Regions from separate parts of the Xanthomonas sp. WHRI 1810A genome, predicted to be linked through region 1. Evidence: predicted binding sites of a transcription regulator. Region 1 holds the regulator's gene; each other region holds the start of a gene.
What was found. Region 1 encodes sigma-54, which starts transcription at its own class of promoters, with help from an activator protein. Its sites were predicted from a motif close to TGGCACGNGCNTTGC; they were not measured.
Positions count from the first base shown of each region.

Region 2: the regulator sigma-54 is predicted to act here: its motif matches at 1,667-1,681, upstream of flgB (flagellar basal body rod protein FlgB).
Region 3: the regulator sigma-54 is predicted to act here: its motif matches at 1,387-1,401, upstream of glnA (glutamate--ammonia ligase).

Region 1 covers NZ_JBEGED010000010.1:115,758-118,872, forward strand. Annotated here, with positions in the region: gene ptsN (PTS IIA-like nitrogen regulatory protein PtsN) at 1-438, opposite strand, end outside; gene hpf (ribosome hibernation-promoting factor, HPF/YfiA family) at 451-759, opposite strand; gene ABQX22_RS16170 (RNA polymerase factor sigma-54) at 839-2,332, opposite strand; gene lptB (LPS export ABC transporter ATP-binding protein) at 2,524-3,115, opposite strand, start outside.
Region 2 covers NZ_JBEGED010000005.1:207,562-210,676, reverse strand. Annotated here, with positions in the region: gene cheR (protein-glutamate O-methyltransferase CheR) at 1-651, shown strand, start outside; gene flgB (flagellar basal body rod protein FlgB) at 1,729-2,136, shown strand; gene flgC (flagellar basal body rod protein FlgC) at 2,140-2,583, shown strand; gene ABQX22_RS10240 (flagellar hook assembly protein FlgD) at 2,599-3,115, shown strand, end outside.
Region 3 covers NZ_JBEGED010000003.1:171,696-174,810, forward strand. Annotated here, with positions in the region: gene thiI (tRNA uracil 4-sulfurtransferase ThiI) at 1-1,170, opposite strand, end outside; gene glnA (glutamate--ammonia ligase) at 1,502-2,908, shown strand; gene ABQX22_RS06870 (cupin domain-containing protein) at 3,113-3,115, shown strand, end outside.

The DNA of each region.
Region 1 (3,115 bases):
CACTTGATAGAGTGCTTCGCCGCTTGGCGCTGTGCGAAGCCGTTCGCGCACTTCTTTGCGGTCAAGCATGCTGGCAATCTGGCGTAGAAGCTCCAGGTGCTCATCGGTCGCTGCTTCAGGGACCAGCAGGAGAAAGAGCAAGTCCACCGGCGCGCCGTCAATGGCGTCGAAATCGACCGGGTGACTGAGGTGGAGGAGTGCGCTGATCGGGCTTGAACAGCCCTTGAGGCGACAATGCGGGATGGCAATGCCATTGCCGAAACCAGTGGAGCCCATTTTTTCACGGGCTATCAGGCTCTCGAAGACGGTTTGTTGGTCAAGCTCGGGCACCTGCTGCCCAATCACTTTGGCAATCTCTTCGAGTACAGCTTTTTTACTGCCACCTGGCACGTTCACGCGGGAACGGCCAGGGGTCAGGATATTTTCAAGTCGGATCATGAGTAGGGAGTGTCAGCGAGCGGCCGCACCTTTGAGGATGCTTTGCTGCTTTTCCTTATGCTTGAGCAATTGTCTGTCGAGCTTGTCAGTGAGTAGGTCAATCGCCGCGTACATATCGTCATGCTCCGCATTGGCAACCACCTCTCCACCAGGGATATGCAGTGTGGCCTCGATCTTCTGTTTGAGTTTCTCGACGGCCATCGTCACCTGCACATTGGTAATCTTGTCAAAATGCCCTTCGAGCTTCTTGAGTTTCAGCTCGATGTATTCACGCAGGGGCTTGGTCACTTCAAGTTGGTGTCCACTGATGTTGACTTGCATACAGCTTCTCCTTCGTTGCCAGTGCATTAAGAGGCAGGCTGTGTTGCCTGCCGCTGGAACGCTGTGGCGTGTGACCCCTCTACATCAATCGCTTGCGTTCACTGGAAGGCGCTATCCCTAGAGATTCGCGGTACTTCGCGACTGTGCGTCGGGCCACCTGAATGCCTTGTGCCTCCAGTAAACCAGCGATCTTACTGTCACTCAATGGCTTTTTCTGATTTTCGGCGGCAACCAGTTTTTTGATGATTGCGCGAATGGCCGTGGACGAACATTCACCGCCTTCAGAAGTGCTGACGTGGCTGGAGAAGAAGTATTTCAGTTCGTAAATGCCGCGCGGCGTGTGCATGAACTTCTGGGTCGTGACCCTCGAAATCGTCGATTCGTGCATGCCCACCGCTTCGGCGATGTCATGCAGCACCAGCGGCTTCATCGCCTCGTCGCCATACTCGAGGAAACCGCGCTGATGTTCGACAATCTGCGTGGCCACCTTCATCAGTGTCTCGTTGCGGCTCTGCAGGCTCTTGATGAACCAGCGCGCCTCCTGCAGCTGATTGCGCATGAAGGTGTTGTCTGCGCTGGTATCGGCCCGGCGCACGAATCCCGCGTACTGCGGATTGACGCGCAGGCGGGGCACCGATTCCTGATTGAGCTCGACCAGCCAACGTTCGTTGTGCTTGCGCACGATCACGTCGGGCACCACGTATTCAGCTTCCGTGGATTCGATCTGCGAGCCCGGACGCGGATTCAGGCTTTGCACCAGCTCGATGACCTGACGAAGATCGTCTTCCTTGATCTTCATCCGGCGCATCAACTGAGCGTAATCACGACTGCCCAGCAGGTCGATGTAGTCGCTGACCAGACGCTGCGCTTCGGCCAGCCACTTGGTCTTCGCCGGTAATTGGCGCAATTGCAGCAGCAGGCACTCGCTCAGGTTGCGGGCGCCGATACCGGCGGGTTCGAATTGCTGGATGCGGCGCAGGACGGCTTCGATTTCATCCAGTTCGATATCCAGCTCTGGATCGAAGGCGTCGAGCAGTTCGTCGAGGGATTCGTCCAGGTAACCCTGATTGTTGATGCAGTCGATCAACGTCACTGCGATCAGGCGGTCGGTGTCCGACATCGGCGCCAGATTGAGCTGCCACAGCAAGTGGCTCTGCAGGCTCTCGCCCACCGAGGTGCGCGTGGTGAAATCCCACTCGTCGTCATCATTGCTGGGCAGGCTGCTGGCGCTGGTCTGGTAAACGTCTTCCCACGCGGTATCGACGGGCAGCTCGTTGGGAATGCGCTCGCTCCATTCGCCGTCTTCGAGGTTGTCGACGGTGGGGGCGGATTCCTGGTAGGTCGGTTCCTGCACATCAGGATTGGGTTTTTGCTCGATATTGTCAGCCATAGGGTCTGCATTATCGAAATCGTCGCCTTCTTCCTGGCGCTCGAGCATAGGGTTGGACTCCAGTGCCTCCTGAATTTCCTGTTGGAGATCCAGAGTCGACAGTTGGAGTAAGCGGATGGCCTGTTGCAGCTGCGGCGTCATCGTCAGCTGCTGGCCCATTCTCAAGACTAGCGAAGGTTTCATGGCAGGGGCTAAACACCTTATTCGTTCGCCGGCGCATACGCGCGCCATCCACTACAGGGCGCTGAGGCGCCAACTTAAGCAAATTATATGCCTGAAACCAGGGTGTTTGCCTAGGGTGCGATGACAATTAAGTTGATCGGAGGATGGCGCGGTACTCCCGCTCCCCCGTCAGACGGCCGTCATCGCAACGCTTACAGGCGGAACTCGTGGCCGAGGTATACCTCTTTCACCAACTGGTTCGCCAGAATGGTGTCCGAGTCGCCTTCAGCGATCAGTTGACCATCATTGACGATGTACGCTGTTTCACAGATATCCAGCGTTTCGCGGACGTTGTGATCGGTGATCAAGACACCGATGCCCTTGGCCTTGAGGTGATAAATGATTTGCTTGATGTCGCCAACGGAGATCGGGTCGACCCCGGCAAACGGCTCATCGAGCAGGATGAACTTGGGGGAGGTCGCCAAGGCCCGTGCGATCTCGACGCGGCGGCGCTCGCCACCTGACAGGCTCATGCCCAGGTTGTCGCGGATGTGCGTGATGTGGAATTCCTGCAGCAAACTCTCCAGTTCTTTGCGGCGTGCCGGGCGATCCAGTTCCTTGCGTGTTTCCAGAATCGCCATGATGTTATCGGCAACGGACAGCTTGCGGAAAATCGACGCTTCCTGAGGAAGATAGCCGATGCCCGCGCGGGCCCGGCCATGCATCGGCTGGTGGCTGACATCCTGGTCGTCGATCAGCACACGACCCTGTTCGGCCTGAACCAGGCCGACGATCATGTAGAAA
Region 2 (3,115 bases), on a different contig from region 1:
AGCGGGTTGCGCGAGCAGGTGGTGGATGCCATGACGACCAACGAAACCTTGTGGTTTCGGGATACCTACCCCTTCGAAGTGCTGAAGAACAAAGTGCTCCCCGAGCAGCTCAAGGCCAGCCCGGGCCTGCGTCCGCGGATCTGGTCGGCGGCGTGTTCGTCGGGGCAGGAACCGTTTTCGCTGTCGATGTCGTTCGATGAGTTCGAGCGCAGCAATCCCGGTCAGTTGAAGGGCGGGGCGCAGATCGTGGCGACGGATTTGTCTGGCGCCATGCTCAATACCTGCAAGACGGGTGAGTACGACAGCCTGGCGATCGGGCGCGGTTTGTCGCCGGATCGGCTGCAGCGTTATTTCGATCAGAAGACGCCGGGTCGCTGGACGATCAAGACGCCGATCAAGAACCGTGTGGAGTTCCGCTCGTTCAATCTGTTGGACAGTTACGCGGCGCTGGGCAAGTTCGATATCGTGTTTTGCCGGAACGTGTTGATCTACTTCTCGGCGGAGGTGAAGAAGGACATTTTGCTGCGTATTCACGGTACGTTGAAGCCGGGCGGCTATTTGTTCCTGGGGGCGTCCGAGGCGCTGAACGGGTTGCCGGATCACTATCAGATGGTGCAATGCAGTCCGGGGATTATTTACCAGGCCAAGTGAGACCGGGTAAGTGATGGATTGAAAGAAACCCTGCTTTGGCGGGGTTTTTTTATGGGTAACCACGGTTCCGTGTAGGAGCATTCGGAGGTTGCGACGGGCGCGATGCGGTCTAGCTGACACGCCTTGGGCCTCGGGTGGTGTGAATATCCGTTATTTGTATGTGCTGTTGTTATGGTTCCGCCCTTACGGCGGGTCACTTTTGTAAAAGCGACAAAAGTAACCAAAAACGCTTTGCTCCTGGTTTGGCCCGACTTCGTCGGGTTCCCTCACTCCGGCGACGCTCCGTGGGCACGCCGCCAACGGCCATCCATGGCCTGGGGCGGCTAGCGCGGCATCCATGCCGCGCTGCCCACTCCGCGCCGCCTGCGTTCGGCCTGCACCCAAGTCGCGATGTGTGGCGTTTGGACTGGCGTGGAAAAAGATCAAAAGCGAAGCGCCCGTTGCGCTTGCTGATCGTTCCAACGCTCCGCGTGGGAATACTGCCCTGGACGCTCTGCGTCCAATGACGCGGAGCGTCATGCTTTTTCTTCTGGCGTGCAGAGATGGTGTGAGCACCACAAATTGCGACTTTGGGAGGCCGAGCGCAGGCATTGCGTAGGGGACAGCGCGGCATGGATGCCGCGCTAGCCGCCCCAGGCCATGGATGGCCGTTGGCGGCGCGTCCCCGGAGCAGTGCCGGAGCGAGGGAACCCCGACGAAGGAGGGGCCGGACACGGGAGCAGGGCCTTTTTGGTTACTTTTTTCTGGGCCGGCAATCCGGGCTCTTGAAAAAAGTGACCCCTTGTAAGAGCGGAACCGATATCAGTCACGCCCCCAATAATGGATATACACACAAACCAACCCTGTCAGACACACTATAGGGGAACGTAGGCAATGCCCAACCCCCCGCAAGCGGCAAAAAAACGGCACGGCCATTGCCGCTTTCCGCCCTGACAGCGGAAATCCCTTGCCGCTTTTCTGGCATGACCGCACCGCACCTGCCCTGCAACCCGCGTAAAACCTGCGTTCCGCGAAGTGGCACGGGGCTTGCTATGACCTAATCATGAAAATCTGGTCAACCGGCAAAGGTTTCCCGACATGAGCATCAGTTTTGAAAACGCCCTGGGCATCCACGAGAAAGCGCTGAACTTCCGCGCCCAACGTGCAGAAGTGCTGGCCAACAACATCACCAACGCTGACACGCCGAACTACAAGGCGCGTGACCTGGATTTCTCCAAGGTCCTGGCCGCGCAGAGCGAAAAGTCCACCAACGGCACCTTCGCGTTGAACATGACCAACAGCCATCACATTGAAGCTGAAGGCTTGAGCGACGACCAGGGCTCGTTGATGTACCGCACGCCGACGCAGCCTTCGCTGGACCAGAACACCGTCGATGCGCAGGTCGAGAACGCCAATTACGCCGAGAACGCCATTGGGTTCCAGGCGAGCTTCACCTTGCTCAACAGTAAGTTCAAAGGGCTGGTTGCAGCCCTTCGCGGAGAATAAGCCATGTCGCTATCCAGTGTGTTCAACATCGCCGGGAGTGGCATGAGTGCCCAGAACACTCGCCTGAACACCGTCGCCAGTAACATCGCCAACGCCGAAACGGTCTCGTCCAGCATGGACGCGACCTACCGCGCACGGCACCCGGTCTTTGCCACCGTGTTTCAAGGGCAGGACGGCAGCAGCAGCGGCTCGTTGTTCGAAGACCAGGGCGCGGCCGGTTCCGGCGTGCAGGTGTCCGGCATCGTCGAGGACGCCTCCAACCTGGAAGCGCGCTACGAGCCTAACCATCCGGCAGCGGACAAGAACGGTTACGTGTACTACCCCAACGTCAACGTGGTGAACGAGATGGCGGACATGATCTCGGCCAGTCGTTCGTTCCAGACCAACGCGGAAATCATGAACACCGCCAAGACAATGATGCAGAAGGTCCTGACCCTGGGTCAGTGATAAGGAACGCCAGCCATGACAACAGTTGATAACAGTACCGGCGCCAGCGCCTACCTCAAATCGCTACAGACCGCCGGTTCTACGACGGCCGGTGATTCGGCCACGGGCGCAAGCAGCCTGGGTAAGGATTCGTTCCTGCAGTTGCTGGTCACCCAGATGCAGAACCAGAACCCGCTCGACCCCCAGGACAACAGTGAATTCGTTGCGCAGCTGGCCCAGTTCAGCAGCCTTGAAACCATGCAGAACCTGAGCACCTCGGTCGACTCGATCAGTGGCATGTATCAGTCGTCCCAGGCCTTGCAGGCGTCGTCGCTGGTGGGCAGTTCGGTGATCGTCGACGTGGGTTCGACCACCGTCGACACCACCGCTGGCCTGACCGGCACGGTCATTGTGCCGGGTGCCGCCACCATGAGTTCGGTCAAGGTGTACGACGCCAGCGGCAACATCGTGCGCACCATCGACATGGGCGAACAGACGGGGGCCAGCAACGCCAAGTTCTCGTGGGACGGCAAGGACGAGACCGGCAACGTGT
Region 3 (3,115 bases), on a different contig from region 1:
GATCACACGATCAACGGGGACCATCCGGGCGTTCTCCAGCGCACGCTCGAGAATCGCCATGTCGAACTGTTGTTCTTCGTACTCGACGCGATTGCGCTTCGCGGCGGTCTTGGGGTTGACCGAAATCACCCCGCAATACTCAGGCATGTGTCGGGCAAAATTGCCGGTGCCGATCTGATCTGCCTGATCGATGATGTCCTGCTTGTGACTGGCGATCAGCGGACGCAGTACCAGCTTCTCCGTGACCTGATCGATAACCGACAGATTGGGCAGCGTCTGGCTCGACACCTGGGAGATTGCTTCACCGGTCACCAGCGCATCGATTTCCAGACGGTCAGCGATCGTTGTCGCAGCGCGCAACATCATACGCTTCAATACAACGCCCATATGACTGTTATCGACTTTTCCGAGAATTTCTCCCAGAACTTCCTCGAATGGCACGCTGACAAACAGCACCCGCTGAGAGCTGCCGTACTTCTTCCAGAGAAAATGCGCGACCTCCATGACGCCCAGTTCATGGGCCCTGCCGCCCAGATTGAAGAAGCAGAAGTGGCTCATCATGCCTCGGCGCATGATCTGGTACGCGGCCACGGTGGAATCGAACCCGCCGGACATCAATACCAGCGTCTGGTCCAGCGAACCCAGTGGGTAACCGCCAATGCCGGCGTGCTGGCTGTGGATCACGAACAACCGTTGGTCGCGAATTTCCATCCGGACTTCGATTTCGGGTGATTTCAGGGAAATACCAGCGGCGCCGCACTCGGCTCGGAGTCGGCTGCCGACGTATTTTTCGACGTCCATGGAGCTGAAATCATGATGACCGGCACGCTTGCAACGGACCGAAAACACTTTGCCGGCCAGGACGTCGCCGAAGTGCTGTTTGCACTTTTCGTAGATGTCGTCCATGTCGCCCAGCGGGTACTGATCAACCTGCAGAAAATACGTGATGCCCGGCATGCAGCTCAGGCGCTCGGTCATGTCGTGCAAGGCTTTGGGATCGGTGACCTTCGTTTCGACGTCAAGGTTGTCCCACACGCCATCGACCACCAGTGCCGGGTCCAGATCACGGAGCACGGTACGGATGTTTTTGGCCAGCTGTTTGATGAAGCGCTTCCGCACCGGCCGGCTTTTGATAGTGATTTCTGGAAAAACTTTAACGATTAGTTTCATGAAAACAGCGCGCAAGGTGCCGGTCGAAAAAGAGGGGGCGGGATTATAGCGGAAATTGTTCAAGGTTTAACCAGTTATCGTAACGCCGACTATCAGCGCACCAAAACGACACTCTCCGCAAATCCAAAGCACCATTTCGGGGCGTGGATTTTCATAAATGCGTCGTTTATAGCCATGAAAATCGCTGTTTCGCCGGGCAAACCCAACTCAGGGCACTGGCATGCAAATTGCTCCCTTGTGAGGCAGGTTGCCTTGGCAGACTATCGCGCCCGGCATCACCCAAATTAAAGGGCCAACAACTATCCAGCCCTAATCCACCCCGGAGGACAACATGTCGAAGTCGGTTCAACTCATCAAAGATCATGACGTTAAATGGATTGATCTGCGCTTCACGGACACCAAAGGCACTCAGCACCACGTGACCATGCCTGCTCGCGATGCGCTGGAAGACGACTTCTTTGAAGTCGGCAAAATGTTCGACGGTTCCTCCATTTCTGGCTGGAAAGGCATCGAAGCCTCCGACATGATTCTGCTCCCGGACGACGAAACCGCCGTTCTGGACCCGTTCACCGAAGAGCCAACCCTGATTCTGGTTTGCGACATCATCGAACCTTCGACCATGCAAGGTTACGATCGCGACCCGCGCGCCATCGCTCACCGCGCCGAGGAATACCTGAAGTCCACCGGTATCGGTGACACCGTATTCGCAGGCCCTGAGCCAGAATTCTTCATCTTCGACGAAGTGAAGTTCAAGTCCGACATCTCCGGCTCCATGTTCAAAATCTTCTCTGAACAGGGTTCGTGGATGTCCGATGCCGACATCGAAGGCGGCAACAAAGGCCACCGTCCAGGCATCAAGGGTGGTTACTTCCCGGTTCCGCCGTTCGACCACGACCACGAAATCCGCACCGCAATGTGCAACGCCCTGGAAGAAATGGGTCAGGTCGTCGAAGTTCACCACCACGAAGTGGCCACCGCAGGCCAGAACGAAATCGGCGTGAAATTCAACACGCTGGTCAAGAAGGCTGACGAAGTTCAGACCCTTAAGTATGTCGTGCACAACGTTGCCGACGCTTACGGTCGCACCGCCACCTTCATGCCCAAGCCTCTGTACGGCGATAACGGTTCAGGCATGCACGTTCACATGTCCATCTCCAAAGATGGCAAGAACACCTTCGCAGGTGAAGGCTATGCCGGTCTGTCCGACCTGGCCCTGTACTTCATCGGCGGCATCATCAAGCACGGCAAGGCACTGAACGGCTTCACCAACCCGTCGACCAACTCCTACAAGCGTCTGGTCCCAGGTTTCGAAGCACCGGTGATGCTGGCCTACTCGGCTCGCAACCGTTCCGCGTCGATCCGTATTCCTTACGTCAACAGCCCTAAAGGCCGTCGTATCGAAGCACGCTTCCCGGACCCATCGGCCAACCCGTACCTGGCGTTCGCTGCACTGTTGATGGCTGGCCTGGACGGCATCCAGAACAAGATCCACCCAGGCGATGCTGCTGACAAAAACCTGTATGACCTGCCACCTGAAGAGGCTGCAGAGATCCCACAGGTTTGTGGCAGCCTGAAAGAAGCCCTGGAAGAGCTGGACAAGGGTCGCGCGTTCCTGACCAAAGGCGGCGTTTTCAGCGACGACTTCATCGACGCTTACATCGCCCTGAAAAGCGAAGAAGAAATCAAGGTTCGCACCTTCGTACACCCACTGGAATACGAGCTGTACTACAGCTGCTGATCCAGTCGCGTCAGTTGCATTGACGTAAAGAGAGGCCTCCTTCGGGAGGCCTTTTTTGTGCCCGCCTTCCGCCCTCGAGGCCGGAAAGCGCTTGCCATCGGCTGATACGTCCTGAAACGCAAGTGCTCTGGTCCTCGCTGATCCAGTCATTTCTAATCCCACGCAGTCCAGGCACACCGCTTGGGCCCAGCCAAAGGAATGGACATG